2 regions of the Variovorax sp. V15 genome follow, and region 2 is predicted to be linked to the other one. Evidence: predicted binding sites of a transcription regulator. Region 2 holds the regulator's gene; the other holds the start of a gene.

Region 1 (14,644 bases), 340 kb from region 2:
CCATTCCGACAGCGGACCACCGCGGGCGCGCGCTTCGTCGGCGAGCTTTTCCGCCTGCAGGTCGAGCTCCTCGAAATGGTTCTGGTGGGCGAAGAAGAAGTCGCGCACCGCCTCGAAGGGCATGGGCCGCGCGTTGGTGAGTTCGCCGCGTCCGTCGCCCAGCTCGGCGGCCATGATCTCCAGCCGCTCCATCGCTTCCTGGTGGCGGCGGTGCAGCGCGAGCAGCGCGCGCGCAACGGCCGGCATCTGCGAGGCCACCTCGCGCAGCTCGGGCAGGGCGACGGGTTCACCGCCGGGGTTGTCGGCCAGAGCGTCGCGCATGCCAGAGACCAGGCGGGCTTCCTCGTCTTCCGAGAACTGCTGCACGTCGACGCCGAGCGTGCGGCTGATCCTGAGCAGCACGGCCACGGTGAGCGGCCGCTGGTTCTGCTCAAGCTGGTTCAGGTAGCTGGGCGACAGGCCTAGCGCCTGCGCCAGCGCCACCTGCGTCATGCCGCGCTCGGCGCGCAGCTTGCGCAGGCGCACGCCCATGAAGGTCTTGCTCATCGTGCGGCTCCTTGCTGCATCTGTAGTGTTCGCAATATTTGCAAATCAGGCGTTTTCTATTCGCAATGATTGGCAAATTCAGTCCTTCATTATGGGTACGCATTTGCGTAAATTGCGAATCATGACAAACCGGAACACGGCGCTCGAATTCACGGAAATCGTGTTTCCGGAGCATGCGAACCACTACGGCACGCTGTTCGGCGGCAACGCGCTGATGCTGATGTCCAAGGCGGCCTTCCTCGCGGCGCGCGACTTCGCGCAGGCCGACGTGGTCATGGCCGGTTGCGGCGACGCGCAGTTCCTCGCGCCCGTGCCGGTCGGCAGCGTGCTGCGGCTGCGCGCATGGATCAGCCGGCGGGGCCGCAGCTCGCTCACCGTCAGCGTCACCGGCAGCTTCGAGCAACTGGGGCAGGCGCCGCGCGAGGCGCTGCGCTCCTTCTTCGAGATGGTCGCCGTCGACAAGAGCGGGCGGCCCAGGCGCATCCCCAACGCACAACCGAATCCAGAAAAGGAAGCAGCATGAACGACATCGCCTCCCCTGCCGAAGCCCCCACCGGCTTCAAGCCGAAGAAGTCCGTGGCCCTGTCCGGCGTGACGGCCGGCAACACTGCGCTGTGCACCGTCGGGCGCACCGGCAACGACCTGCACTACCGCGGCTACGACATCCTCGACATCGCTGAGGTCTGCGAGTTCGAGGAAATCGCGCACCTGCTGGTGCACGGCAAGCTGCCCACGGCGTCGGAGTTGCGCGCCTACAAGGCGAAGCTCAGGTCGATGCGCGGCCTGCCCGCGAGCCTGAAAGAGGCGCTGGAGCAACTGCCCGCCGGCGCGCATCCGATGGACGTGATGCGCACCGGCGTGTCGTCGCTGGGCTGCATGCTTCCCGAGAAGGAAGACCACAACCTGCCCGGCGCGCGCGACATTGCCGACCGGCTGATGGCTTCGCTCGGTTCGATGCTGCTGTACTGGTACCACTGGTCCACGCAGGGCAAGCGCATCGACGTGGAAACCGACGACGACTCCATCGGCGGCCACTTCCTCCACCTGCTGCATGGCCGCAAGCCCTCCGAGGCCTGGGTGCGCGCGATGCACACCTCGCTCAATCTGTACGCCGAGCACGAGTTCAACGCGTCGACCTTCACTGCGCGCGTGGTGGCGGGCACCGGCTCCGACGTGTACTCGGCCATCACCGGCGCCATCGGCGCGCTGCGCGGGCCCAAGCACGGCGGCGCCAATGAGGTGGCCTTCGAGATCCAGAAGCGCTACGACTCGCCCGGCGAAGCCGAGGCCGACATCCGCCGCCGGGTGGAGGCCAAGGAGGTGGTGATCGGCTTCGGCCACCCGGTCTACACGGTGAGCGATCCACGCAACGTGGTCATCAAGGGCGTGGCGAGGTCGCTGTCGCAGGAGGCGGGCTCGACCAAGATGTTCGACATCGCCGAGCGGCTCGAAGGCGTGATGTGGGAAGTCAAGAAGATGTTTCCCAACCTCGACTGGTTCAGCGCCGTGAGCTATCACATGATGGGCGTGCCCACGGCCATGTTCACGCCGCTCTTCGTCATCGCGCGCACCTCGGGCTGGGCGGCGCACATCATCGAGCAGCGCGTCGACAACAAGATCATCCGGCCCAGCGCCAACTACACCGGGCCGGAAGACCTGGAGTTCGCGCCGATCCAGGATCGGAAGTAAAAGACAAGAAGGCAAGAGGCCCGAGCGCCGCCCCATGAACACCCAGTACCGCAAGAACCTTCCCGGCACTTCGCTGGACCATTTCGACGCGCGCGAGGCCGTCGAGTCCCTGCGTCCAGGCGCATGGGCCACGCTACCCTACACCTCGCGCGTGCACGCCGAGAATCTTGTGCGCCGCTGCGATCCGGCCATCCTCGAACAGAGCCTGCGGCAGATCGTCGAAGGCAAGCGCGAGCACGACTTTCCGTGGTTTCCGGCGCGCGTGGTGTGCCACGACATCCTGGGCCAGACCGCGCTGGTCGACCTGGCCGGCCTGCGCGACGCCATTGCCGAGCGGGGCGGCGACCCGGCGCAGGTGAACCCGGTGGTGCCGGTGCAGCTCATCGTCGACCATTCGCTGGCGGTGGAGTGCGGCGGCTTCGACCCCGATGCCTTCGCGAAGAACCGCGCCATCGAGGACCGGCGCAACGAAGACCGCTTCCACTTCATCGACTGGACGAAGCGGGCCTTCAGGAATGTGGAGGTGATACCGCCGGGCAACGGGATCATGCATCAGATCAACCTGGAGCGGATGTCGCCGGTGGTGCACGCGCAAAACGGCGTGGCCTACCCCGACACGCTGGTCGGCACCGACAGCCACACGCCGCACGTCGACGCGCTGGGCGTCGTGGCCATCGGCGTGGGTGGGCTGGAGGCCGAGAACGTGATGCTGGGCCGGGCCTCGTGGATGCGCCTGCCCGTCATCGTCGGCGTGAAGCTCTCGGGCCGGCCGCAGCCGGGCATCACCGCCACCGACGTGGTGTTGGCGCTCACCGAGTTCCTGCGCCAGTCGAAGGTGGTGGGCGCCTACCTGGAGTTCCATGGCGAGGGTGCCGCGAGTCTCACGCTGGGCGACCGCGCGACCGTCTCCAACATGGCACCCGAGTACGGCGCCACTGCCGCGATGTTCGCGATCGACCAGCAGACCATCGACTACCTGCGCCTGACCGGCCGCAGCGACGAGCAGGTGCGGCTGGTGGAAACCTATGCGAAGCACACCGGCCTGTGGGCCGATGCGCTGAAGGACGCGGTGTACGAGCGCGTGCTGCACTTCGACCTCTCGACGGTGGTGCGCAACATGGCGGGCCCGTCGAATCCGCATGCGCGCGTGGCCACCGCCGATCTCGCGGCGCGCGGCATCGCGGCGCCCTGGCGCGACGAGCCGGGCCGCATGCCCGACGGAGCGGTGATCATCGCGGCCATCACCAGCTGCACCAACACCAGCAACCCGCGCAACGTGATCGCCGCCGGCCTGCTTGCGCGCAATGCCAACCGGCTGGGGCTCGTGCGCAAGCCCTGGGTCAAGTCTTCGCTGGCGCCGGGCTCCAAGGCCGTGACGCTGTACCTGCAGGAAGCAGGCCTGATGGGCGAGCTCGAAAAGCTCGGCTTCGGCGTGGTGGCCTATGCCTGCACCTCGTGCAACGGCATGTCGGGCGCGCTCGATCCGGCGATACAGCAGGAGATCGTCGAACGCGACCTCTACGCGACGGCGGTGCTCTCGGGCAACCGCAACTTCGACGGCCGCATCCATCCGTATGCGCGGCAGGCCTTCCTGGCCTCGCCGCCGCTGGTGGTGGCCTACGCCATCGCCGGCACCGTGCGCTTCGACATCGAGCGCGACGTGCTCGCCGTGGTCGAGGGCAGGGAAGTGCGGCTGAAGGACATCTGGCCCGACGACGCGGAGATCGACGCCATCGTGAAGTCCAGCGTGAAGCCCGCGCACTTCCGCGAGGTGTACGAGCCGATGTTCGCGATCCGGCCCGATGCGGGCGACAAGGTGGCGCCGCTGTACGACTGGCGCCCCGCCTCCACCTACATCCGCCGCCCGCCCTACTGGGAAGGCGCGCTGGCCGGCGAGCGCAAGCTCAGGGGCATGCGGCCGCTGGCGATCCTGCCGGACAACATCACCACCGACCACCTCTCGCCCTCCAACGCGATCCTGCTGGACAGCGCCGCCGGCGAGTACCTCCACAAAATGGGCCTGCCCGAGGAGGACTTCAATTCCTACGCCACCCATCGCGGCGACCACCTCACTGCGCAGCGCGCCACCTTCGCCAACCCGACCCTCAGGAACGAGATGGTGCGCAAGGAAGACGGCAGCGTGCGCGCCGGCTCGCTGGCGCGCGTGGAGCCCGAAGGGCAGGTCATGCGCATGTGGGAGGCCATCGAGACCTACATGCTGCGCAGGCAGCCGCTGATCATCGTGGCGGGCGCCGACTACGGCCAGGGCTCCTCGCGCGACTGGGCCGCCAAGGGCGTGCGCCTCGCGGGCGTGGAGGCCATCGCGGCCGAGGGCTTCGAGCGCATCCACCGCACCAACCTGATCGGCATGGGCGTGCTGCCGCTCGAATTCAAGCCCGGCACCAGCCGCCTCACGCTGGGCCTGGACGGCACCGAGATCTACGACGTGACCGGCGCGCGCGAGCCGCGCGCCGACCTCACGCTGGTGGTCCGCCGCCGCAATGGTGAGCGGCTCGAAGTGCCGATGACCTGCCGCCTCGACACCGCCGAGGAAGTTTCGATCTACGAAGCCGGCGGCGTGCTGCAGCGCTTCGCACAGGACTTCCTCGCCTCGGCCGCGCCCGTGGCCGCATGAACCGAGAATCGCAGCCCATGGCTTCCTTCGCACCACAGATCAGGATTCCCGCCACCTACATGCGCGGCGGCACCAGCAAGGGCGTGTTCTTCCGCCTGCAGGACCTGCCCAAGGCCGCGCAGGTGCCCGGCAAGGCGCGCGATGCGCTGCTGCTGCGCGTCATCGGCAGCCCCGACCCCTACGGCAAGCAGATCGACGGCATGGGCGCCGCCACCTCGAGCACCAGCAAGGCGGTGATTCTTTCGAAGAGCGACAGGCCCGGCCACGACGTGGACTACCTCTTCGGCCAGGTGTCGATCGACCAGCCCTTCGTCGACTGGAGCGGCAACTGCGGCAACCTCTCGGCGGCGGTCGGCCCCTTCGCCATCGCCAACGGCCTGGTCGACGGCAGCAGCGTGCCGCGCGACGGCGTGGCGGTGGTGCGCATCTGGCAGGCCAACATCGGCAAGACCATCGTCGCGCACGTGCCCATCAGCGACGGCGCGGTGCAGGAGACCGGCGATTTCGAGCTCGACGGCGTGACCTTCCCGGCCGCCGAGGTGCAGCTCGAATTCATGGACCCGGCTGCGGAAGAAGAGGGCGCGGGCGGCGCGATGTTTCCGACCGGCAATCTGGTCGACGAGCTCGAGGTGCCGGGCGTCGGCACGCTGCGCGCGACGATGATCAACGCCGGCATCCCGACCATCTTCGTGGAGGCCGAAGCCATCGGCTACACGGGCACCGAGTTGCAGGACGCGATCAACGGCGACGCCGCCGCGCTCGCGAAGTTCGAAGCCATCCGCGCGCACGGCGCGGTGCGCATGGGGCTCATCAAGAACGTCGGCGAAGCGGCAGGGCGCCAGCACACGCCCAAGGTCGCGTTCGTCGCGAGGCCAGCGAGCTACACGGCTTCCAGCGGCAAGCCGGTCGCGGCGGGCGATGTCGACCTGCTGGTGCGCGCGCTGTCCATGGGCAAGCTGCACCACGCCATGATGGGCACGGCGGCGGTGGCCATCGGCACGGCGGCGGCCATTCCGGGCACGCTGGTCAACCTCGCGGCCGGCGGCGGCGAGCGCTCGGCGGTGCGCTTCGGCCATCCCTCGGGCACGCTGCGCGTCGGCGCGCAAGCCAGCCGGGTCGATGGCGAATGGCGCGTGACCAAGGCCGTGATGAGCCGCAGCGCCCGCGTGCTGATGGAAGGCTGGGTGCGCATGCCCGGCGATACGCTCTGACCTCCGGAATCAACAAGACAACGCAACACAACAAGGAAGAACCGATGTCGACTCGCAAGACCCTCCGAGCCCTGGCCGAAGCGCGCCGGGGCGTGCTGGTGCCGGGTGCCTTCAACGCGCTGTCGGCGCGCGTGATCGAGGACCTGGGCTTCGAGGCCATCTACGTCACCGGCGCGGGCGTCACCAACATGTGGTTCGGCCTGCCCGACCAGGGCTTCATGGGCCTGCACGAGATCGCCGACCACACGGCGCGCATCCGCGACGCGGTGGGCCTGCCGCTGATCGTGGATGCCGACACCGGCTTCGGCAATGCGCTCAACGTGCGCCACACGGTGCGCGTGCTGGAGCGCGCGGGCGCCGACTGCATCCAGTTCGAGGACCAGGTCGCACCCAAGCGCTGCGGCCACTTCTCGGGCAAGGACGTGATCTCCACCGAGGAGGCAGTCAACAAGATCAAGGCTGCCGTCGATGCGCGCACCGACCCCGATCTGCTCGTGATGGCCCGCACCGACGCCGCCGCCACGCTGGGCTTCGAGGCCGCCATCGAGCGCGCGCAGAAGTTCACCGAGGCGGGTGCAGACATCCTCTTCGTGGAGGCTGTGACCACGGCCGACGAGATCCGCGCGCTGCCGCAGCGGCTGAAGAAGCCGCAGCTCATGAACATGGTGATCGGCGGCAGGACGCCGATCTTCGGCGCCGAGGAACTCGCCGGGCTGGGCTACGGCATCGTGCTGTATGCCAACGCGGCGCTGCAGGGGGCAGTCGCCGGCATGCAGAAGGCGCTGACGGTGCTGCGCGACACGAAGCGCGTGGACGAAGACCCGGCGCTGGTCGTGCCCTTCGCGGAACGCCAGCGGCTGGTGGGCAAGCCCGAACTCGACGCGCTGGAGAAGCGGTACGCGAGCTGAGCAGGAGAAGGCGGGAGAAAGCAGGAGAAGGGCTGGCGCCGCTAGCGCAGCACCAGCACCGGGATGTGAGAGTGCGTCAGCACATGCAGCGTCTCGCTGCCCATCAGCAGGCGCGCCAGGCTGCGCCGGCCGTGAGAGGCCATCACGATCAGGTCGCACTGCTGGTTCTTCGCGGCCGCGATGATGGCCTCGGCCACCTGGTTCGACTTCATGACCACCGCCCTCGGATTGCGCACGCCCCTGGCGGTGGCGGCGGCGACCGACTTGTCGACCAGCCGGCGCGCGGCATGGTCCGACTGCTCCTGCGCGGCCTCGATGTCGCGCTGGCTCAGCATCAGCGATCCTTCGAAGTAGCCGACGGGCTCGATGTGCGCGACGGTGACGCTCACCAGTTCGGCATTGCAGAGCAGGGCCAGATCGATGGCGGCATTGACCGCCTGCTCCGACAGCGCAGAGCCGTCGGTTGCCACGAGAACACGCTTGTACATGGCAGGCTCCTTGGCCCCCGGCACCGCGGGTGCCCTCGGATTCCAGTCTAGTCGGCCATGGTGGCGGTGCAAGCGGTCGCGGGCGATGGAGGCGCGATCAGAGGCGGCCCTCTATTTTTCGCGCCGGCTGCCGATATAGCTTCTTTCCCTTGCGGACAACCAGAGGAGGACAGAAATGCTCAATGCCATTGGCGCGAGCGGCGGCGCAACAGGGAGCGGGGTCAACGTGAACGCCGAGATCGCGAAGATCCAGCGGCAGATCACCGCCACGCAGAAACAGATCGGCGAGACACAGGCCCAGCTGCTCGCCGCGCCCGAGGAGGCCCGCGATGCGATCCGGATGCAGCTCGAGGCGCTCGCGGCGAAGCTCGCGATGCTGCAGCAGCAGATGAATGCGCTGCGCAACGCCGGCGTCCAGCAGAGCGCGATGGCCTCGCTGGAGGAAGGTGCAGCGGGTACGCAGCGCGCCAGCCGCGGTGCGTCGGGCACGCTCGGCAGCGTGGTGGACGTGCAGGCCTGACCGCCCGCTCGATCGCCCGCGGGGTCAGCCGCCGCGCTCGGGCCAGCGGTGCCGCGTTCCGCCCGAGCGCCGGTCCGCCTTTTCCGCCACCACGCCCTGCGCGAGCAGTTCCTCGCCGCGCTGCTCCAGGTGGTGAAGGCAGCGCAGGAGGGCGTCCAGGTCCGCGGGTGCCACGCCTTCCAGCAGTTCCGTGTTCAGCCCCGCGATGCGCGGAAAGAGCCTGCCGAAGAGCTGCTGGCCCGAGGCGCTCAGCCGCACATGCACTTCGCGCCGGTCTTCCGCGTTCTGCCGGCGCTGCACCAGCTTCTTCTCGACCAGGCTGCGCAGTCCGCGCGAGGTGCGCACGCGGTCCAGGTGCAGCTGGGTGGCCAGCGCCGAGGAGGTCATCTCGCCCTCCTGGGCGAGCGTGGCGATCATTCCCCACTCGCGGCGCGTGATGCCGAAGCCGCCCTCGACCAGCCGCGTCGCCATGCCGCTGCCCGCGCGCACGGCGCGCGCCATGCGGTAGAGCAGCAGGTCGTCCAGTGAATGGGGCGCGCGCAACGCTCCTGCATCGGGGAAAGCTTGTTGCATACAGGTGACGGAACGTGAAGGGCGCGAGCGGTTGAAGTGTGGTTCGCCCGCCTCGGCAGGCACTTGATTGATTAGATCAACTGTTTCCCTGTACGTATAAACCAGTAACAAATTTGAACGACCGGAAACAGTCTTGGTGCGCGATTTTCGCCGCGAAACCGCGCCTGCCCGTCCTTCCGTTCGTGCCCACCTCCGCAGGAGACCCGATCCGATGCCCGCATTCCTTTCCCGGCGCAAGCTCATCATGGCATGGGGCGTCGCCCTGGCCGCCTGCGCTCCCCTGGCCCAGGCTCAGGCGCCCGCCGCGCTGGACGGTGGGCCGCTCACCCTCGTGGTCGGCTATGCCCCGGGCGGCAGCACCGACCGCATCGCGCGGCTGATCGCCGAGCGACTCACGCCGAAGCTCGGCGTGCAGGTGAGCGTGGAAAACCGTCCGGGTGAAGGCGGCCGTCTCGCGGCCAAGGAAGTGAAGCGCGCGCCCGCCACGCAGAACGTGCTGATGCTGGGCAACCCCGCCGTGATGGTGGTTGCGCCGCTGGTCATCAAGGACGCGGGCTACGACCCCGACAAGGACTTCGTGCCCGTTTCGCAGGTCAGCAGCTACGACTTCGCGCTGGCCGTCGGCAGCAAGCTGCAGCTCGACCGCGCGATGTTCCTCGTGGGCCGGCTGTGGGCGCACCCCGAGGAAGCCATCTTCGGCGTGCCCGCCACCGGCAGCCTGCCGCACTTCTTCGGCCTGATGGTGGGCGACGCGCTGAGCGTGCAGCCGCAGATCAAGGGTTATGGCGGCTCGGCGCCGCTGGCGGCCGACCTGGTCAACGGCAGCCTGCCGATTGCCATCGACACGCTCGACTCGCTCTATCCGCAGCACGTGGCCGGCAAGATCCGCATCCTGGCCACCTCGGGCAAGAAGCGCGCGAGCTTCGCGCCCAACATCCCGACCTTCAGCGAGGCCGGCATGAAGATCGACGCCGACGGCTGGAACACCTTCTTCGCGCCAGCGGCCATGCCGCCCGCCAAGGTGCAGCTGCTGGCCAATTCGATCCGCGACGTGATGAAGGACCCGGGCCTGCACAAGGCGGCCGACGCGCTCTTCATCACGCCCGTGTCCAGCAACGCGGCGGAAACGACGCAGATGTTGAAGGCCTACCGCGCGCAGTGGGAACCCGTGGTGCGCCGCTCGGGGTTCCATCCCTGAGCCTCGCACCGTCGGCCCGGTAGCTCGTCAGTTCATCAGCTGGCGAGCGCCCGCATCTCGGAGATCAGATCGGCCTTGCCCTCGAAGCCGATGCCCGGCAGCGGCGGCAGGGTGACGTAGCCGTTGTCCACCTTCACGCCGTCGGGGAAGCCGCCGTAGGGCTGGAACAGGTCGGGGTAGCTCTCGTTGCCGCCCAGGCCGAGGCCGGCGGCAATGGCCAGCGACATCTGGTGGCCGCCGTGCGGAATGCAGCGCGAGGGCGACCAGCCGTTTTCCTTCAGCATGTCGAGCGTGCGCAGGTATTCGACGAGGCCGTAGCTCAGCGCGCAGTCGAACTGCAGCCAGTCGCGGTCGGGGCACATGCCGCCGTGGCGGATGAGGTTGCGCGCGTCCTGCATCGAGAACAGGTTCTCGCCCGTGGCCATCGGGCCGGCATACACCTCGCCCAGCTTGGCCTGCAGTTCGTAGTCGAGCGGGTCGCCGGCTTCCTCGTACCAGAAGAGCGGGTACTGCGAGAGCGCGCGGCCGTAGTCGATGGCGGTGGGCAGGTCGAAGCGGCCGTTGGCGTCCACCGCGAGCTGCTGGCCGGGGCCGAGGATCTTCAGCACCGACTCGATGCGCTCGCAGTCCTCGGCCAGCGTGGCGCCGCCGATCTTCATCTTCACCACCGAGTAGCCGCGCTCCAGGTAGCTGGTCATCTCGCGCTGCAGGCCTTCGAGGCCTTTGCCGGGGTAGTAGTAGCCGCCTGCCGCGTAGACGAACACGCGCGGGTCGGGCTTGCCGGTGCCGTAGCGCTCGGCCAGCAGCTGATGGAGCGGCTTGCCGGCGATCTTGGCGGTGGCGTCCCACACGGCCATGTCGATGGTGCCCACGGCCACCGAGCGCTCGCCATGGCCGCCGGGCTTCTCGTTGATCATCATGCGGGCCCAGATCTTGTGCGGATCGAGGTTGTCGCCGGTCTCGTCCAGCAGCGAGGCCGGGTCGGCCTCCAGCAGGCGCGGCAGGAAGCGCTCGCGGATCAGCCCGCCCTGGCCGTAGCGGCCGTTGGAATTGAAACCGTAGCCGACGACGGGCCTGCCATCGCGGATCACGTCGGTGACCACCGCCACGAGGCTCAGGGTCATCTTCGAGAAATCGATGTAGGCGTTGCGGATGTCCGACTTGATGGGGCGGGTGGATTCGAGGATGTTGACGATTTTCATGGTCGGGTTCCGGGTGGAAGAGAGGGAAAGCGAAAGAGGTTCAGAGATGCAGCGACGAGCCGCCGCAGATCGGGATGTCCTGCCCCGTGATGGCCGCCGCCTGCGGCGAAAGAAGAAAGCCGGTGAGCGCCGCGATCTCCTCGGGCTGGATCAGCCGGCCGATGGGCGGCAGGCGCGGTGCGCTGCCCGCGCGGGCCGGGTCCTGAAGCATCGATGTCTGCGTGGCGCCGGGCGACACCACGTTGACGGTCACGCCGTGCGAGGCGACTTCCGCCGCCCAGCTTCGCGCGAGCGCGATCAGCGCGGCCTTGGTCGCGGCGTACTGGCCGCGCCCGGGCAGGCCCTGCGCGACGCGGCTGCCGACGAACACCACGCGGCCGTTGCCACGCGCCGCCATCGCGGGCACGAGCGCGTCGGCCAGGCGCGTGGCAGCGTCCACGTGCAGGCGCCACATCAGTTCGCCGCCCGCATGGTCGAGTTCGCCCAGCGGGCCGACGCGCAGCACGCCGGCCGCGTGCACCAGCGCGCCCGCGTCCTGCAGCGCCGAGGCGGTGCGCGCAATGGCGGCGGCGTCGCTGAGGTCCACCGCCATGTGCGTGAAGCCGGCGTGGGACGACAGCGTGGGCGCGGCCAGGTCCAGCCCGCTCACGCGCCAGCCCGACTGCAGCAGGTGCGAGGCGATGGCGCGGCCGATGCCGCCGCTGCTGCCCGTCACCACGGCATGCGGAAGCTGGGCTCCCTTATTCGACATGGATGTTGCCCTCGGTGATGATCTTCTTCGAGCGCGCCATGTCCTCGGCCTGGAACTTCGCGAAGTCCTCGACGCTGCCCGGCGTCAGCAGCAGGCCCTGCGCGTTCAGCGTCTCGCGCATGTCGGTGCCCAGCGCCTTGTTGACCTCGGCGTTCAGCCGCTGCGTGATGGCCGGCGGCAATTTCGCCGGGCCCCACAGGCCGTACCAGCTGTAGAACTCGTAGCCCGGAATGCTCTCGCCCACCGTGGGCACGTTCGGCAGGCTGGTGGCGCGCGTGGCCGAGGTAACGGCAATCACCTTCAGCATGCCGCTCTTGTGGTACTGCAGCGAGCCGAGGATGGGGTCGATGAAGCCGTCGATCTGCCCGCCGATCAGGTCCTGGAAGGCAGGCGCCGTGCCCTTGTACGGCACGATCAGGTAGTCGAGCCCGCCGCCCGCGCGCTTGAGCAGCTCGGTCGACAGGTGCCCCGCCGAGCCGATCGAGCCCACCGCGAAGGTCATCTTGCCGGGGTGCGCCTTGGCGTAGGCGATGAGCGACTTCACGTCGTTCACCGGCAGGTTCTTGTTGACCGCCACCGACAGCGGCGCCTTGGCCACCAGCGCCACCGGGGTGAAGTCGCGCACCACCTCGTAGGGCACCGACTTCATGGTCATCGGCGCGGTGGTGAAGGTCGATGCGTTGAACAGCAGCGTGTAACCGTCGGCCGGCGCCTTCGACACCACGTCGGCACCGATCACGCCGTTGCCGCCGGGGCGGTTCTCCACGATGAAGGTCTGGCCCGTCTGCTCGCCCAGTTTCTGCGCCAGCAGGCGGCCGACCGTGTCGAGCGTGCCGCCGGGCGGGAAGGGAATCACCATGCGCACCGGGCGGGCGGGCCAGTTCTGGGCGAGGCCGGCGGTCGATACGGCGGCCAGCGCGAGCGCGGCCAGCGTGGCGCGCAGGAAGTGCTTGCGTTGCATGTCTCTTGTCTCCTGGTTTTCTTTTCACCGAGGGGCGCGGCGGCCCCCTCCTGTCAGCGCTTCGACAGGCCCGCCTGCTCGACGGCGGCGCGCAGCGCGTCCATCTCGCGCGCGTTGGGCGCCTCCGTGGGCGGGCGCACCGTGGCGTTCTCCAGCACGCCGGCCAGGTACATGCCGCCCTTCATGCGGGCGTGGGCCTCGCCGGTGGGCTCGCCGCCGCCGTACACCGCGTCCTTCAGCGGCGTGATGAGCGCCTGCACCGCCATCGCCTTCTTCAGGTCGCCGGCCTTCACCGCGTTCCACAGGTCGATGATGAGTTGCGGGATGAAGGTCGCGAAGCCGACCAGCGCGCCGTCCACGCCCTGCACCATCGACGCCAGCAGGTACTCGTCGTGGCAGGTGAGGATGGCCTTGGAGGCATCGGCCTCGCGGATCGCCTGGATGTCGCGGGCGTACTTGTTCATGTCGCGCTGGCCCACCTTGAAGGCCTGCAGGTAGGGCAGGCGTGCCAGTTCGGCCAGCAACTGCGACGAATACGAGGCGCGCGTCCAGGCCGGGTACACGTGGCAGACCAGGTCCAGTTCGGGCGCGGCGCGGTGGATGGCCTCGAAGTACTGCAGCGCGTGGCCGGGCGTGAAGCCGAAGCGCAGCCAGTGGTGCGGCGGCATCACGTCCAGCGCCACCGCGCCGGCGGCCTGGGCGGCGCGGGCGTGCTCGGCGGCTTCGGCCAGGCCCTCGCAGACGATCGACGAGATCACTGGCATGCGGCCGCGCAACTCGTCGGCAACGATGCGCGTGACCTCGGCGCGCTCCGAAGGCGTGAGCGAGAACACCTCGCCGGTGTGGCCGTTGGTCATGACCGCCACCACGCCGTCATGGCCGGCGAGCCAGGAAGCCAGCTTGCGCAGCGCGGGTTCGTCGATGCGGTGGTCGGCCGTGAAGGGGCAGGAAATGGCGGGAATGATCCCGCGATAATTCGCGATGGAAGGCATGCTGTGTCTCCGTGGTGGTTCAAGGTGCAGGAATGGGTGCATCTTTTGCCGGCGGGGTGCGGACCGTCCAATACTCGAATCGCATACAACTATTCAACCCGACCGACCGCGCAGCGCATGGGCCCCGGCAACCGACCCCTCGACCTCGAATGGCTGGAAGACTTCCTGGCCCTGGCCGAGACCGGCAATTTCTCGCGCGCGGCGCAGGCGCGCTCCATCGCGCAGCCCGCCTTCAGCCGCCACATCCGCTCGCTGGAGGAATGGGTGGGCGTCGATCTGTTCGACCGCAGCGCGCACCCCACCGCGCTCACCGCTGCGGGCAAGCGCTTCCAGCCGCTGCTGCAGGAAGTGCTGGCGGGCCTGGAGGCCGCGCGCATCAAGGCCCGCGCCGCGCACGACCTGGCAGCCGCCAGCCTGAGCTTCGCCGCCACGCATGTGCTCTCGCTCACCTTTTTTCCGCGCTGGCTCGCGAGCGTGGAATCGCGGCTGAGCATGGGCCCGATCCAGACCATTTCCGACAGCTCCTACGCCTGCGAAGACCTGATGCTGCAGCGCCGCGTGCAGTTCGTGCTGTGCCACGGCCATGCCGATGCGCCGGGCCGGCTCGACGAGGCGCAGTACCCCGTGCGGCGGCTGAGCGAAGACGTGCTCGTGCCAGTGAGCGCGCCCGATACCGGCGGCGCCCCGCTGCATGCGCTGGGCAAGGGCCAGTCGCCCTCCGTGCTGGCCTACAGCGAGGCCTCGGGCCTGGGCCGCATCATGCGTGCCATCCAGGACATCGAGTTCGGCAAGGACTTCGCCGCGTCGCTGTCCATCGTGTTCACCGCCCACCATGCCGCGCTGCTGCGCACCATGGCACTCGAAGGCCGCGGTCTCGCGTGGCTGCCGATGAGTTTGGTGTCGGACGACCTGCGCGGCGGCGCGCTGGTCGATGCCGGCGCGGGCGGCTGGCGCGTGCCGGTGGACATAC
Region 2 (14,644 bases):
CACCGCCATCGGAGGACGAGGTTGAATTCCCCCCAACAGACAGACGTGCGCGCCACCGCGCGCAAATTCGTCGCGGCCACCAGCCGCGAAACCCTGCGACTGGTCAGGGAGGCGCTGGGCGCCGACGCCATCGTGCTCTCGCATCGCGTCACCGCCGAAGGCGTGGAGATCGTCGCCATGGTCGAGGGCGAAGTGCAGGGCGTGGTGCAGCAGGGCAGTGCGCCTGCGAAGCCCGTGGCTGCACCGATCGTGGCGGCACCGGTTGCTGCGCCGGCGCCGGTCGCGCATGCGATGCCGATGCCGCCGGTGCCTGCTCCCGTTGCGCCCGTCGCAGCCGCTGCACCGATTGCAACACCCGTCCCGGCCCCCGCCGACACGGTGCTCGAAGAGCTGCATTCCATGCGCGGCATGATCGAGGAACAGCTCGCCAGCGTGGTATGGAACGACAGGCAGCGCCGCGACCCCGTGCGCGGCCGCCTGCTGCGCACGCTGCTGGGCGCGGGCTTCAGCGCGCGGCTTTCCAAGGCCATGCTCGAGAAGCTGCCCACCGGGCGCACTTACGCAGAAGGCATGGCCTACGTGCGCTCGGAGCTCATCCGCGCTGTGCCCGTGCACGAAGATGAGGACGCCCTGTTCGCCCAGGGCGGCGTCTACGCGCTGATGGGCCCGACCGGCGTGGGCAAGACCACCACCACCGCCAAGCTGGCCGCGCGCTGCGTGATGCGCTTCGGCGCCGACAAGCTCGCGCTGGTGACCACCGACAGCTACCGCATCGGCGCCTACGAGCAGCTGCGCATCTACGGCCAGATCCTCAACGTGCCGGTGTACGCGGTGAAGGACGCCGCCGACCTGCACCTGGTGCTGCGCGACCTGCGCGAGAAGCACATGGTGCTGATCGACACCGTCGGCATGAGCCAGCGCGACCGCGCCGTGCCCGAGCAGATCGCCATGCTGGGCCAGAGCCCGAGGCCGGTGAAGAAGCTGCTGCTGCTCAACGCCACCAGCCACGGCGACACGCTCAACGAGGTGGTGCACGCCTATCGCCACGGCAACGAGCTTGCCGGCTGCATCTTCACCAAGGTGGACGAGGCCACGCACCCGGGCGCGCTGATCGACACCGTGATCCGCCACCGCCTGCCGGTGCACTACATCTCCAGCGGCCAGAAGGTGCCCGAGAACCTGATGCAGGCCGACCGCGCGCAGCTGGTGGACAGCGTGTTCCAGCCGCGCCAGCACAGCCCGCTGTTCGTGCCTGCCGAGAGCGACCTGCAGGAAGACGCCGCTTCGGGCGCCGCCTCGCAGCAGGCGGTGCAGAAGGCGCAGGGCGAGACCGACCTGCTGCGCCTGAAGTACCAGAACCTGATCCGCGCGATGGCGCACGATGCGCAGGAGCTCGCCACCACGGCGAGCGCGCTGGCCGGCTCGCAGATCGGCTTCGAGCGCGCACGTACGCTGTGGCGCCAGGCCACGGACGAGGAGGCGGGCCAGAAAGCCGTGCTGCAGGACTTGCTGGTGCATGCGCGCAGCGAAGTGGCCACAGGCTGCGAGAGCTACGTGCTCGCGCTGTGCGGACAGGTCGGCCTGCGCTCGAACGAAGGCGGCGATGCCTACGAATGCCATGGCAGCCTGCTGCTGTCGGACCGCACGGGCCTGCCGATGGCGGCGCCCAACCAGTGGCTTTCGACGGCGGCCACGCGCGGCGCCAAGGACGCCGCGCGCAAGCCCGGTGCACGCCAGGTGCCATGGCTGCGCCAGCAGGATTTCGGCCATCGCCCGATGGTCCATCTGCTGACGCGGCTGCCCGGCATCGAGGCCATGGTGCAGTGGCAGGCCGCGGGCCAGCGCTGGCTGGCGCGCGCGCCGGGTTCCACGGCAGTGATCGATTCGCGCACCGGTTCTCCCGACACGCTCGCGCGCATGGATTTCGAGTTCGCCGAGGAGCGCCCCGTGCGCTTCCGCGGCAAGGCGGCGCTGCTCGCCGTGGCGCATGTCGACGTGGTGCTGCGCTTCAATGCCGCCGCGATGGCGGCGGGCATCGCACGCGACGAGATGCCGGCGCTGCGCTGCATCGCCACGCGCGTGGTCGATGCGCGCAGCGGCAACGTACTGGCGCTGAGCCATGCGCTGTCGAACGTCGGTACAGAGGTTTCGGCGCGCCAGCTCGCGCAGTGGCTGGGCTGGGCCGTGGATGCCGAGCCCTGCTTCCGCCTGCTGCGCGACGGCGTGCAACTGGTGGGCGGCATCGGCGAATTGGGCGACCCGGACATCATGAAGCGGCTGCTGATCGCCGGGCAGATGACCACCACCGTGTGGCGCCTGCTGCAGGCCGAAGGCGAATGGGCCGGCCGTGCCCGCGCGCTGATGGGCCAGCTCACCGGCCGCCCCGCACGCAACGGCCGCGCCATGAGCGGCAGCGCGCTGTACGCGGGCTTTGGCAAGCTCTTCCTGCTGCTGGACGCGCTCGGCACCGAATCGACCGCGCCGGTGCAGTCGCCCCGCGCGCTGGAGAAGCCGCAGAAGCTGGAGCGGCAGGATTGAGGGCGCTGCGATGAACAAGCTGGTTGCGGATCAGGCGGACGGCCTCCGGCGCCTGCTCGCGCCGACGCAGGCGCGCGTGCTCGCGGTGGCCGGCATGGGGCGCGGCGCGGGCGGCACCACCGCCGCGATGAACTTCGCCGTGGCGCTGGTAGGGCAGGGCCGCAACGTGCTGCTGCTGGACGAGCATTGCCGCGCCGAGGGCTCGGCCTGCGAGGTCTGGGACATCGACCCGCTGGGCGGCCTTGTCGACGTCGCGGCCGGGCGCCTCACGCTGGATGGCGCCGAGGTGCGCATGGCCTGCGGGGTGCATGTGCTGCCGGCGCCGCCCGCGGCTGCAAGGGGAACATCGCAAGGCGCGGCCGACCCGCGCAGGTTCTGGCACGACGGCGTCGTCGTCATCGACGCGGCCTTCGACGGCGAGGGCCGGCTGTCGCCGCTCGCGCAGTGCGCGGACGACCTGCTGCTGGTGCTGCAGCCGCATCCGGCCTCGGTCACCTCGGCCTATGCGGGCATCAAGCGCCTGCATCACGCCCACGGCCTGAAGCAGATGCGCTTCCTGCTCAACGGCGTGGTCGACGTGCAGGCCGCGCGCCAGATCATGAACAACCTCGCCCACGCCGGCAGCCGCTACCTCGCGCTGTCGCTGCAGGCCGCGGGATGGGTGCGCTTCGATCCGCTCGTCTCCGACGCATGGCGGCTGAAGAAGACCATCGCCGAGGCCTTTCCCGCGAGCCATGCGGCGGTCGACTTCCGCCGCGCCGCGGGCGAGATGGACCAGTGGCCATGGCCCGAGGCAGCCCCGCTGCAGGCCGTGGCCTGAGCCGCCGGCTCCGCACCGAGGAAGGAAGGACGCACGACGGCCATGTACACCGCACAAGGAACCATCGAGAAATCGCACCTGCTCGCGCAGCACCAGCCGCTGGTGCGCCGCATCGCGCTGCAGATGATGGCGAAGCTGCCGGCCAGCGTGGAGCTGGACGACCTGATCCAGGCCGGCATGCTCGGCCTGCTTGACGCATCCGCGCGCTACCAGGACAACCGCGGCGCGCAGTTCGAGACTTTCGTGAGCCAGCGCATCCGCGGCGCCATGCTCGACGAGTTGCGTGCCGCCGACTGGGGCTCGCGCGGCCTGCGCCAGTCGGCGCGCGGCATCGAGAAGGCGATGCAGGCGCTGGGCCACAGGCTCGGGCGCGCTCCCACCGAAGGGGAGATCGCCCGGGAACTGAAGATGGACATCGAGGCCTACCAGTCGCTGCTGCAGGAGATCCAGGGCTGCCAGCTGCTGTATGTGGAAGACTTCTCCAAGGACGACGCCGACAACGGTTTTCTCGACAGCCACTCGCAGGACGCCCGCAAGGACCGGCGCAGCAGCGACGATCCGCTGGAGCAGCTGCTGGAAAGCGGCTTCCGCCACCAGCTGGTGGACGCCATCTCGGCGCTGCCCGAGCGCGACCAGCTGCTGCTGAACCTCTACTACGAGGAGGAGCTGAACCTGCGCGAGATCGGCGCCATCCTCGAAGTGAGCCAGTCGCGGGTGTGCCAGCTGCACAGCCAGGCGATCAGCAGGCTGCGGGCGAAGCTGAAGGATGTGCTCTAGAAGAGGCGCTGAATAGGCGTTGTCCGTCAGCCAGGCGCGCTCGCCTCCGGCGCAGGGCGCTCGCCAGGGCACGAAAACTCGGAGTCTTGCCAAAGACTCGCAACAAGCAACCCTCTTCAAGGCTGCAGGCCAGCCGCCCCATCGGCGAATACGCGCTCATCGGCTCGACCCACAGCGCGGCGCTGGTGCATCTGGGCGGCGACATCGAGTGGCTGTGCCTGCCGCGCTTCGACTCGGCCGCGATGTTCGCCAGTCTGCTGGGCGACGAGCGCAACGGCCACTGGACCATGTGCGCGCGCGACCGCAAGGCGCGCGTCTCGCGGCGCTACCTTCCCGGCACCGTCGTGCTGGAGACCACGATTCGTACAGGCACGGGCGTGGCCGTCGTCACCGACTTCATGCCTCGCCCCGCGCTCGACGGCACGCACGAGGTGGTGCGCATCGTGCGGGGCGTGCGCGGCACGGTGAGCATGCACACCGAGTTCCGCATCCGCTTCAACTACGGCGAGTGGTGCCCGTGGATGGAGCGGCGCGATGGCGCGGTGTTCGCCACGGCTGGGCCGGATTCGGTGCGCATCAGCTCCGGCGTGCCGCTGGTCAACGAGAACTTCGCGAGCTTCGCCGACTTCACCGTGTCGGCGGGGCAGTCCATCGCGTTCAGCCTCGACTGGTTTCCCTCGCACCTGAAGCCGCCGGTGACGCGCGATGCCAACGCGCTGCTGGCGCGCACAGTCGCCGAATGGAGTGCGTGGACCGATCGCTGCGGCTACCACGGCGAATTCCGCGAACCGATGATGCGCTCGCTGCTCACGCTCAAGGCGCTGACCTACGAGCCGACCGGTGGCATCGTCGCCGCGCCGAGCACCTCGCTGCCCGAGCTGCCCGGCGGCGAGCGCAACTGGGACTACCGCTTCTGCTGGCTGCGCGATGCGGCGCTCACGCTCTACGCGTTGATCGGCTCGGGCTATGTCGAGGAGGCCAGCGCATGGCGCTGGTGGCTGATGCGTGCGGTCGGCGGGTCGCCCGAGGAACTGCAGGTGATGTACGGCCTGCACGGCGAACGCTCGCTCACCGAACTCGAGCTGGGCTGGCTTCGCGGCTACGAGGACAGCCGCCCGGTGCGCATCGGCAACGGCGCGCACGGGCAGCGCCAGCTCGACGTGTACGGCTCGGTCATCGCGGCCTTCCATGCGGCGCGCAAGGCCGGCCTGTCGGACATGGACAAGCTGTGGCCGCTGGAGCGCGCCATCGCGAAGCAGCTGACGGAACTCTGGCGGGAGCCCGACTGCAGCCTGTGGGAGGTGCGCGGCGAGCCCCGCCACTTCGTGCATTCCAAGATCATGTGCTGGCTGGCCTTCGACCGCGTGATCGCGAGCGCCACGGAATACGGGCTCGAAGGCCCCATCGAACGCTGGCGCGAGGCGCGCGACCAGATCCACGCCGAGGTCTGCGCGCGTGGCTACGACGCGTCGAGCAACTCGTTCGTGCAGTACTACGGCGCCGACACGGTGGACGCGGCGCTGCTGTGGATGCCGCTGATCGGCTTCCTGCCGATCCATGACGAGCGCGTTCAGGGCACGGTCGCGCGCATCGAGAAGGAGCTGGTCTTCAACGGGCTGGTGTACCGCTACCGCACCGAGAAAGGCGTGGACGGGCTCGGCGGCGGCGAGGGCGCGTTCATGGCGTGCAGCTTCTGGCTGGCGAACGTGTACGTGGCCATGGGCAAGGTGCGCAAGGCGCGCGCTCTCTTCAGGCGGCTGCTGGCACTGGGCAACGACCTGGGCCTCTTCGCCGAGGAATACGACCCGGTGGCTCAGCGGCAGCTGGGCAATTTTCCGCAGGCCTTCTCGCACATCGGGCTGATCAACAGCGCGCATGCGCTGGTGTCGGCGGCCGGCGGCGTGTGGGAGCTGGCGGACCTCGATGGCAAGGCGCCGCAGAAGAAAAAGGAAGAGGGCAAGGAAGCGAAGAAGGAAGCTAAGAAGCCGCCCGTCAGGAAGCGTTCGCGAGCGCGAACTCCTCGGCGCTGAACACGGTGTGGAAGACCGTGCCGTCGAACATCTCGAACAGCTTCTTCGACACTTCGCGGCTTTCGTAGCGCACGGGCGATTCGAGCGCGCGGGCGATGTCCTCGCGGCTCGCGTAGCGGATCGACAGCACCATCGCCAGTTCGGGATCGCTCACGTCGCTTTCCAGCTGGCGCAGCACGCGCACCTCGAGTGCGCCGGGAAAGCGGGTCCACAGCGGCACGAGCTTCTCGTGCACGTGGCGGTCGAAGGCTTCTTCCATGCCGGGCTTGACCCGGCCCCTGAAGAACGCGCAGCGGATGAACATGGCTTCTCTCTTTCCTGTGTCGAATCTGTGCGATGACGGCGGCGGACCGTTCAGCCGCGTTCGTAGCCGCTGAACTGCCGCATCATCTCGGCCGTGTCGTGCGGGCCCAGCCCGGCCGCGACGAAGGCGCGATGCAGCTCCGAGACGGCGCCCGCCAGCGGCAGCGGAAGCCGCTGGCCCTGCGAGAAGGCCTGCACCGCCTCGAGGTCCTTGAGCATGTTGTCGATGCGGCCGGTGGGCGAGTAGTCGCGCGCGGCCATCTTGGGGCCGAACTCGCGCAGGATCTGGCTGTCGGCACGTCCGCCGGAGAGCGCCGCGGGCAGCTTCGAGGCATCGACGCCGCCGGCCTCGGCCAGCCGCACCGCTTCGGCAACAGCCTGGAAGCCGATGGCGCACAGCAGCTGGTTGACCAGCTTGGTGGTCTGGCCCGCGCCGCTTTCGCCCATGTGGGTGTAGTTGGCGCACAGGCTGTCCATCACGGCGCGTGCGCGCTGCACGTCTTCGGCGCTGCCGCCGGCCATCACCGTGAGCTGGCCGAGCAGCGCCTTGGGCGCGCCGCCCGAGAGCGGCGCATCGACGAAGCCCATGCCCGTGCGCTCGCGCAGCGACTGCGCGAGCCGGCGCGTGGAAGGAGGGTCGATGGACGACATGTCGATCAGCAGCCGCTGCGCATCCGCCGGCACGGCGGCCGCGATGCCGTCCTCGCCGAAGACGGCGCGCTCCACCACCGCGGCCGAGTTGAGGCTGGTGATGACGAAGTCGCTGGCACCGGCTGCCTCGCGCGCCGTGGCGGCAGCGATCGCGCCGTGTTCTGCCAGCGCCGCGACCTTGGCGGCATCGAGGTCGAACACGCTCACGCGGTGGCCGCATTCGAGCAGACGGCGCGCGATGGCCGAGCCCATGATGCCGACGCCGATCACGGCCACGCGCGTCGTCGGGGCGGTCGTCTTCGTCATGCGAAGGCCTTCATGGATGGCCGATGTGGGTTCGCGGCACGGTGCTACAGGCTCGCGGTGATGCCGCCGTCCACATACAGGATGTGGCCGTTGACGAAGCTCGATGCGTCCGAGGCCAGGAAGATGGCCGCGCCGCCGAGTTCCTCCACGTCGCCCCAGCGGCCCGCGGGCGTGCGGCCCGAGAGCCACGCGGTAAAGGCCTCGTCGGCCACCAGGGCCTGCGTGAGCTCGGTCTTGAAGTAGCCCGGCCCGAGGCCGTTGACCTGGATGCCGTGCTTGCCGAGGTCGATCGCCATGCCCTTGGTGAGCATCTTCACCGCGCCCTTGGTGGCGGCGTAGGGCGCGATGCCCGGGCGGCCCAGCTCGCTCTGCACCGAGCACACGTTGATGATCTTGCCGCGCTTGCGCTCGATCATGCGCTGCGCGACCGAGCGGCCCACCAGGAACACGCTGTCGATGTTGGTGGTGGTGATCTTGTGCCACGCATCCACCGGGAACTCGGCGAAGGCCCCGCGATGCTGCATGCCGGCGTTGTTGACGAGGATGTCGATGGGCCCGACCTCGGCCTCGATGGCGGCCACGCCGGCTTCCACGGCATCGGCGTCGGTCACGTCGAAAGCCTTTGCTTCGGCCGCGATGCCCCTGGCGCGCAGGGCGTCGCGGGCGGCGGCGAGCAGGGCGGGGTCGCGCGCATTGAGCACGACGCGGGCGCCCGCATTGCCGAGCGCGCCGGCCAGCGCGAAGCCGATGCCCTTGCTGGAGCCGGTGACGAGGGCGGTGCGCCCGGAGAGGTCGAACAGTTTCAAGGGAGTTTCCTGGTGCGTGACAGGCAAATAAGTTACCGGTATCTTTTGATGCAGTCAATGGGTAAACCCTGAGTTCGCGCGGTCCGCTGAAACTATTAAAGTTACCGGTATCATTGTGCGCCAGCCAAAAGGACACCAGCTTGACCACCACCGCCGCTCTTCCGCATGTGCTGATGCCTGGCACCTACCCCGAATGGGACATGGCGCCGATGCGGGAGGCCTACACGCTGCACCGCCTTTGGGAGGCGCCTGACCGGCAGGCCTTCATCGCCGAGCACGCACCGCAGATCCGCGCGATCGCCACGCGCGGCGAACTGGGCGCGAGCACCGAGCTCATCGCGGCGCTGCCGAAGCTGGAGCTGGTTGCCTGCTACGGCGTGGGCACCGACGGCATCGACCTCGCCGCATGCCGCGCGCGCGGCATCCGTGTGACCAACACGCCCGACGTGCTCAACGGCGACGTGGCCGATCTTGCCGTGGGCCTCCTGCTGGCTGTGCAGCGGCGCATTCCGGCAGGCGACCAGTTCGTGCGCAGCGGCGCCTGGGCCCACGGCGGCATGCCGCTGGCCACGCGCGTCTTCGGCCAGCGCATCGGCATCGCGGGCCTCGGCCGCATCGGCGGCACCATCGCGCGGCGGCTCTCGGGCTTCGACGTGGAGGTGGGTTACTTCAGCCGCGCGCCGAAGGCGGAGAGCCCGCACCGCCACTTCGCCAGCCTGAGCGCGATGGCCGAGTGGTGCGACGTGCTCATCGTCATCCTCCCCGGCGGCGAGGCCACGCGCGGCATCGTCAACGGCGAAGTGCTGCAGGCGCTGGGCCCCAGGGGCTGGCTGGTGAACGTGTCGCGCGGCACCACCGTCGACGAAGCCGCGCTGCTGCAGGCGCTGGAGACGCGCGCCATCGCGGGCGCGGCGCTCGACGTGTTCCTCAACGAACCGCGCATCGACCCGCGCTTCGCCGCGCTCGACAACGTGGTGCTCACCCCGCACCATGGCAGCGGCACCGAAGCGACGCGCCGCGCCATGGGCGAGCTGGTGCGCCGCAACCTCGAGGCCCACTTCGCGGGCCGACCCCTGATCACCCCCGTTGCCTGACACCTGACAAAGACAGAAGGAAGAAGAACCATGCGCCTGCGTTGCATGTGCCTCGTGATCCACGCCCCCGACGACCTGCGCCTGGACGAGCAGGACGCCGGCGAGATCGGCCCCGGCCAGGTGCTGGTGAAGGTCGGAATGGGCGGCATCTGCGGCTCCGACCTGCACTACTTCCACAACGGCGGCTTCGGCACCGTGCGCATCAAGGAGCCAATGGTGCTGGGCCACGAAGTTGCCGGCACCGTGGTGGCGGTGGCGCCCGGCGTCGAGAGCGTGCGCATCGGCGACAAGGTCGCCGTCAACCCGAGCCGCCCCTGCGGCGCCTGCAAGTTCTGCCTCGAAGGCCTGCCCAACCAGTGCCTGGACATGCGCTTCTACGGCAGCGCGATGCGCACGCCGCACGTGCAGGGCGCATTCCGCAACATGCTGCTGTGCGAGGCCACGCAATGCGTGAAGGTGGCCGACCACGTGCCGCTGCGGCTGGCGGCGCTGGCCGAGCCGTTCTCGGTGGGGCTGCACGGCGTGTCGCGCGCCGGCCCCTTGTTGGGCAAGCGCGTGCTGGTGTCCGGCTGCGGGCCCATCGGCGTGCTCGCCATCGCGGCGGCGCGCGCGCACGGCGCGGCCGAGATCACCGCCACCGACGTGGTCGACGAGCCGCTGGCCATCGCGCGCGCCATGGGGGCCGACAACGCCATCAACGTCGCGCAGGACAAGACCTGGGTCTCGCGCTACTCCGCCGACAAGGGCACCTTCGACGTGATGCTCGAATGCTCCGGCAACGAGCGCGCGCTGCGCGACGGCCTGGAGGTGATGCGCCCGCGCGGCGTGGTCGTGCAGCTGGGCCTGGGCGGCGACGTGAGCATTCCGCAGAACATGGTGGTGGCGAAGGAGCTCAGCATCTGCGGCTCGTTCCGCTTCCATGCCGAGTTCGCGCTGGCGGTGAAGCTCATCAACGAAGGGCGCGTCGATCTTTCCCCGGTGGTGTCGCACACCTTCCCGATGCTGCAGGCGCGCCAGGCCTTCGAGCTGGCGAGCGACAGGCGGCAGGCGATGAAGGTGCTGATCGACTTCGCGGAGGATGCAGCGCAGGCGGAGGGCGTCGCCGCCTGATTCATCGAGGGAAAGGCCTCGATCACGCCGGTTGAAGCGGCGTCGCCCGGCTCATCGAATCGCCGTCAGTCTTGCACGTGCGATTTCTTGTGCGCGTCCTGAAAGATCTGGTGGATCAGCTCCCTGAACCATTTGTGGCCGGGATCGTGATCGTTGCGGGGATGCCAGACGGCATCGATGGAAAGCGCGAGCTCGGGCAGCGGGAACGGAAAGGCGACGCAGTTCGAGCCTGAGAGCACGCTGCCCATCCAGTGAGCCGGCATGGCGGCAATCAGGTCGGTGGATTCGATCACCGGCACCATGCCTTGCCATGTGGGCACCTGGATCATGACCCGGCGTGCCAGCCCGCGCTCGGCGAGCAGTTCGTCGAGGATGCTGCTGCCGACCCCCGAGACCTTCAGGTGCCCGAGTTCCAGGTATTTGTCCAGGGTCAGCGGTGCGGATGCGGCGGGGTGGCCTTTCCTCATCAACACCATCCATCGGTCGTCCAGTATTCGCCGGGAGGCGGAAAGAACGGAGTGCCCCCGGGAAACGGAGAGCCTGATCTCCACGCCTTCGTATTCGACGCGGTCCGACGGCTGGCGCATCTCGAAAGACTGCACCGAGAGGCTGACACCCGGCGCCACGGTGCGCAGTTCGACGCACAGGCGCGGCAGCAGGAGGATGCCGACATAGTCGGACACGCGCAGCAGAAAAGTCCTTCTCGCAGTGGCGGGGTCGAACTCCCCGGCAACCCCGATGGCGTTCTCGATTTCGCTGAAGGCCTTTCTGAAACTCTTCGCGAGGCGAACGGCCTCGGGGGTCGGAACCATGCCTTGCGCGGTTCGCAGCATCAGGGGGTCCTTGAACTGCTCCCTGAGACGGCGCAACGCGTGGCTCACGGCTGAAGAGGTCAGGTTGAGCCTGGCCGCCGCCTTGCTCACGCTTCGCTCTTCGACGAGCGCTTCGAACATCACCAGGAGGTTGAGGTCGATCCTGCGAAGGTTGATCGCTGCGCGATCCTGGTCCGGGGAAAGCTGAATTTCATTCATTTGAATGATGATGGTAATGAATTTGACTGACTGTGGGCCGAGCCAAAACAATCTGGCCTGCACTTAACCAGACAGTTCGGAATCCATGGCAATCACAGGCCGCCACGACGCAGCCCACCAGGCGCTTCCTGGTGAAAAACAAAGAATCTTTCCTGAGGGGGCATGCGACACGCACTTGCATGTTTTCGGATCTCCGGAGGCATTCCCGTTCATCGCCGAGCGCTCGTACACCCCGCCGCCGGCCACGATCGAACAGTACTGGTCTGCCTATAGGCCCTTGGGCATGGATCGCTGCGTTCTTGTCCAGCCGAGCGTGTACGGCCGCGATCACTCGCTCCTGAAGCGGACACTCGGCGACGCAGATCCCGGCAGCATGCGCGGCGTGGCCGTCATCTTCGAAGACACGCCGGATGCCGAGATCGAGGAACTGCATCGACTCGGAGTGAGGGGCGCCAGATGCAATGCGCTGTTCAGCGGAGGCGTTTCCGCCGCCGGCCTGCAATCCATTGCGGATCGGGTGAAGGGGCTTGGGTGGCACATCCAGCTGCTCGTGAACATCGATGCGGATTTCAGCCTCGTCCAGCGCCTGACCGAAAAGGGCATGAGCGTCGTGGTGGACCACTTCGGCCATCCATCGAACTGCGGCGACATCGACAGCAGGGGCGTCAAGGGCCTTCGAAGCCTACTTCAGGAGGGATGTGCCTGGGTCAAGTTCTCGGGCGCATACCGGATATCCGCGACAGGCTCAGGCGTCGACCCCGCCGTGCTGCCGCTAGCGCACAGCCTGGCGCACGCGAATCCCGATCGCATCGTCTGGGGCTCTGACTGGCCCCATCCCGGCATCAGCGCGAAGTCGATCGCCAGCATCGAGCTGGCAAACATGGTCACCCACTGGTTTCCCGAGGAAATCAGGCGCAAGGCCCTGGTCGAGAACCCGACCCGGCTTTATTGGAACGACTGATTTTTCAAGAAGGAGACATTCATGTTCAATCAAAAAAGCAGCCGCAGAGCTTTCCTGCAAGGTGCCGCATCGCTCGCTGCCTGCGCCGCACTCCACCCCGCCATTGCGCAGAATCGCTTTCCTTCGAAGCCGATCACCCTGGTGGTTCCCTTCGCACCGGGAGGGAACGTGGACATCGTCGCGCGCTCGCTGAGCGTGCCGCTGACCAGGCTGGTCGGCCAGTCCGTGATCATCGACAACCGTGCCGGCGGCGGCGGCGCCGTGGGAACGGGCGCAGTTGCGAGAGCCGAGCCCGACGGGCACACGCTGCTGGTGGCGACACCCGGTCAACTGGGAACCCTTCCGGAGATCATCAAGGTGCCCTACAAGGCGGACAGCCTGACGCCGGTCGCTCTGCTCAGCCGCACGCCCGTTGTCGTGGTCGTGCGCGCCAACGACCCGCGGTTCAAGACCGCTGCGGACTTCCTCAAGGTCGCCAAGGCTGCCAGCCAGAGCGTGACGGTCGGCCACGCAGGCCCCGGCTCTCCCAACCACCTGGCGCTGCTCCAGTTCGAGGACTCCGCCAAGGCGCAGGTCAATGCCGTGCCCTACAAGGGTTCGGGCCCGGCCCTGGTCGATCTGATGGGCGGCCAGATCGACGCCGTGGTCGACCAGATCACGAGTTCCACCCCGCACATCAAGAGCGGCGCGCTGCGTGCCCTCATCGTGCTGGGCCCGCAGGGCGGCGGGCTTCTCGCCAATGTCCCGACACTGGCTCAGCTGGGCCTGCCGGTGTTCGACGCAACCACCTTCGTCGGATTGTTCGTGCCTCGTGGCGCGCCCGCCGCCAGCGTCGCCAGCCTGCAGGATTGGGCCACCAAGGCCGTGGCCCAGCCGGAGTTTTCCAACGTGATCAAGGACCTGGGCAGCGAGCCCGTCGGAGGCACAGGCGCTGCGCTGCAGAAGCTGGTCAGCGCCGAGTCGGCCCTGGCTGCGCAGATGGTCAAGCAGGGACGCCTGAAGTCCGACTGATCGGCACCGGATCGCCTGGCGCGAGGATCGCAAGGCGCATGACTTACTGGAAGGAAAGCGGCCGTGCGGGCGCTGCAGGTGCGCGCAGGCTCTTGCGGCTTTGCCGGCCGCGGCCTTGCAAGCGCAGGCAGGCCGGCCGACTGCCCCTCGCAACCGTGGAACCCCGAAATTGATCGAGATCATTCCAGCCCCCGTCGCACTGCAAGGCGGCTACCGGCGCTTTCTTCATGCATTGGGCGCGGCAGGCTTCCGTGGCGAGATCTCGCCGCGATACGCCGACCGCACCGTCCTCGCCACGGACAACTCGATCTACCAGCGCCTGCCCCAGGCCGTGGTCTTCCCGCTGGACGGGGCGGACGTCGAAACGCTCGCGAAGCTGCTCGCCGCGCCGGAGCATCGGCAGGTGGTCGTTTCCGCGCGTGGCGGCGGGACGGGCACCAACGGGCAGTCGCTGACGGACGGCATCGTGGTCGACCTCTCCCGGCATCTCAACCGGATTCTCTGGATCGATCCCGTCCGGCGAGTGGCAAGGGTGCAGGCGGGCGTGGTCAAGGACCAGCTCAACGCGGCGCTGCAGGAGCATGGACTCTTCTTCGCCCCGGAGCTGTCGACCTCCAACCGCGCCACGATAGGCGGGATGATCAACACGGACGCGAGCGGCCAGGGAAGCTGCACCTACGGCAAGACTCGCGACCATGTACTGGAACTCGACATGGTCATGCTGGGCGGCATTCGCTTTTCGAGCAGATCCGTCGATGCCGGCGAACTGGAGGTGCAGTTGCAGAAAGACGGGCCAGTGGGCGCCGTGTGGCGCTGCGCACACCAGATCGCCACCCGGCATGCCGACCTGATCGCCGCGCGCTTTCCTCCGCTGAATCGCTGCCTCACCGGCTATGACCTGGCACACCTCGGGGAACCCGGCGATCGCTTCAACCTCAACAGCGTCCTGTGCGGCGCAGAAGGTTCGCTGGGATTCGTGGTCGAGGCCGAGATCGGGCTGCTCCCCATTCCCCGGTATTCGGTGCTGGTCAATGTGCGGTACGCCAGCTTCATGGATGCTCTGCGGGACGCAAGATTCCTGATGCAGCATCGCCCGCTGTCGATCGAGACGGTCGATTCACAGGTGTTGAGCCTGGCGATGGGCGACATCGTCTGGCAGGACGTGGCGGAGTACTTCCCTGTCGACGGCGACAGGCTTCCGACCCG

What was found. Region 2 encodes FliA, which starts transcription of late flagellar genes. Its sites were predicted from a motif close to CTAAAGTTTNNNNNNNNNNNGCCGNTA; they were not measured.
Region 1: ACAM57_RS05355 (FlxA-like family protein) is a predicted target of FliA. The motif match lies at 7,587-7,613, and genes of this name have one in related genera.

What each region holds. Positions count from the first base shown of each region.
Region 1 covers NZ_AP028659.1:1,086,379-1,101,022, forward strand. Annotated here, with positions in the region: gene ACAM57_RS05320 (short-chain fatty acyl-CoA regulator family protein) at 1-546, opposite strand, end outside; gene ACAM57_RS05325 (acyl-CoA thioesterase) at 530-1,069, shown strand; gene prpC (2-methylcitrate synthase) at 1,066-2,235, shown strand; gene acnD (Fe/S-dependent 2-methylisocitrate dehydratase AcnD) at 2,270-4,870, shown strand; gene prpF (2-methylaconitate cis-trans isomerase PrpF) at 4,888-6,081, shown strand; gene ACAM57_RS05345 (oxaloacetate decarboxylase) at 6,126-6,989, shown strand; gene ACAM57_RS05350 (universal stress protein) at 7,031-7,477, opposite strand; gene ACAM57_RS05355 (FlxA-like family protein) at 7,653-7,997, shown strand; gene ACAM57_RS05360 (MarR family winged helix-turn-helix transcriptional regulator) at 8,022-8,570, opposite strand; gene ACAM57_RS05365 (tripartite tricarboxylate transporter substrate-binding protein) at 8,782-9,768, shown strand; gene ACAM57_RS05370 (mandelate racemase/muconate lactonizing enzyme family protein) at 9,804-10,970, opposite strand; gene ACAM57_RS05375 (SDR family NAD(P)-dependent oxidoreductase) at 11,011-11,721, opposite strand; gene ACAM57_RS05380 (Bug family tripartite tricarboxylate transporter substrate binding protein) at 11,711-12,682, opposite strand; gene ACAM57_RS05385 (dihydrodipicolinate synthase family protein) at 12,736-13,674, opposite strand; gene ACAM57_RS05390 (LysR family transcriptional regulator) at 13,792-14,644, shown strand, end outside.
Region 2 covers NZ_AP028659.1:1,424,479-1,439,122, forward strand. Annotated here, with positions in the region: gene flhA (flagellar biosynthesis protein FlhA) at 1-25, shown strand, start outside; gene flhF (flagellar biosynthesis protein FlhF) at 22-2,538, shown strand; gene ACAM57_RS06985 (MinD/ParA family protein) at 2,549-3,358, shown strand; gene ACAM57_RS06990 (RNA polymerase sigma factor FliA) at 3,401-4,135, shown strand; gene ACAM57_RS06995 (glycoside hydrolase family 15 protein) at 4,222-6,165, shown strand; gene ACAM57_RS07000 (hypothetical protein) at 6,128-6,469, opposite strand; gene ACAM57_RS07005 (NAD(P)-dependent oxidoreductase) at 6,520-7,425, opposite strand; gene ACAM57_RS07010 (SDR family oxidoreductase) at 7,470-8,231, opposite strand; gene ACAM57_RS07015 (2-hydroxyacid dehydrogenase) at 8,372-9,325, shown strand; gene ACAM57_RS07020 (L-idonate 5-dehydrogenase) at 9,356-10,435, shown strand; gene ACAM57_RS07025 (LysR family transcriptional regulator) at 10,501-11,466, opposite strand; gene ACAM57_RS07030 (amidohydrolase family protein) at 11,552-12,427, shown strand; gene ACAM57_RS07035 (Bug family tripartite tricarboxylate transporter substrate binding protein) at 12,449-13,438, shown strand; gene ACAM57_RS07040 (FAD-binding and (Fe-S)-binding domain-containing protein) at 13,611-14,644, shown strand, end outside.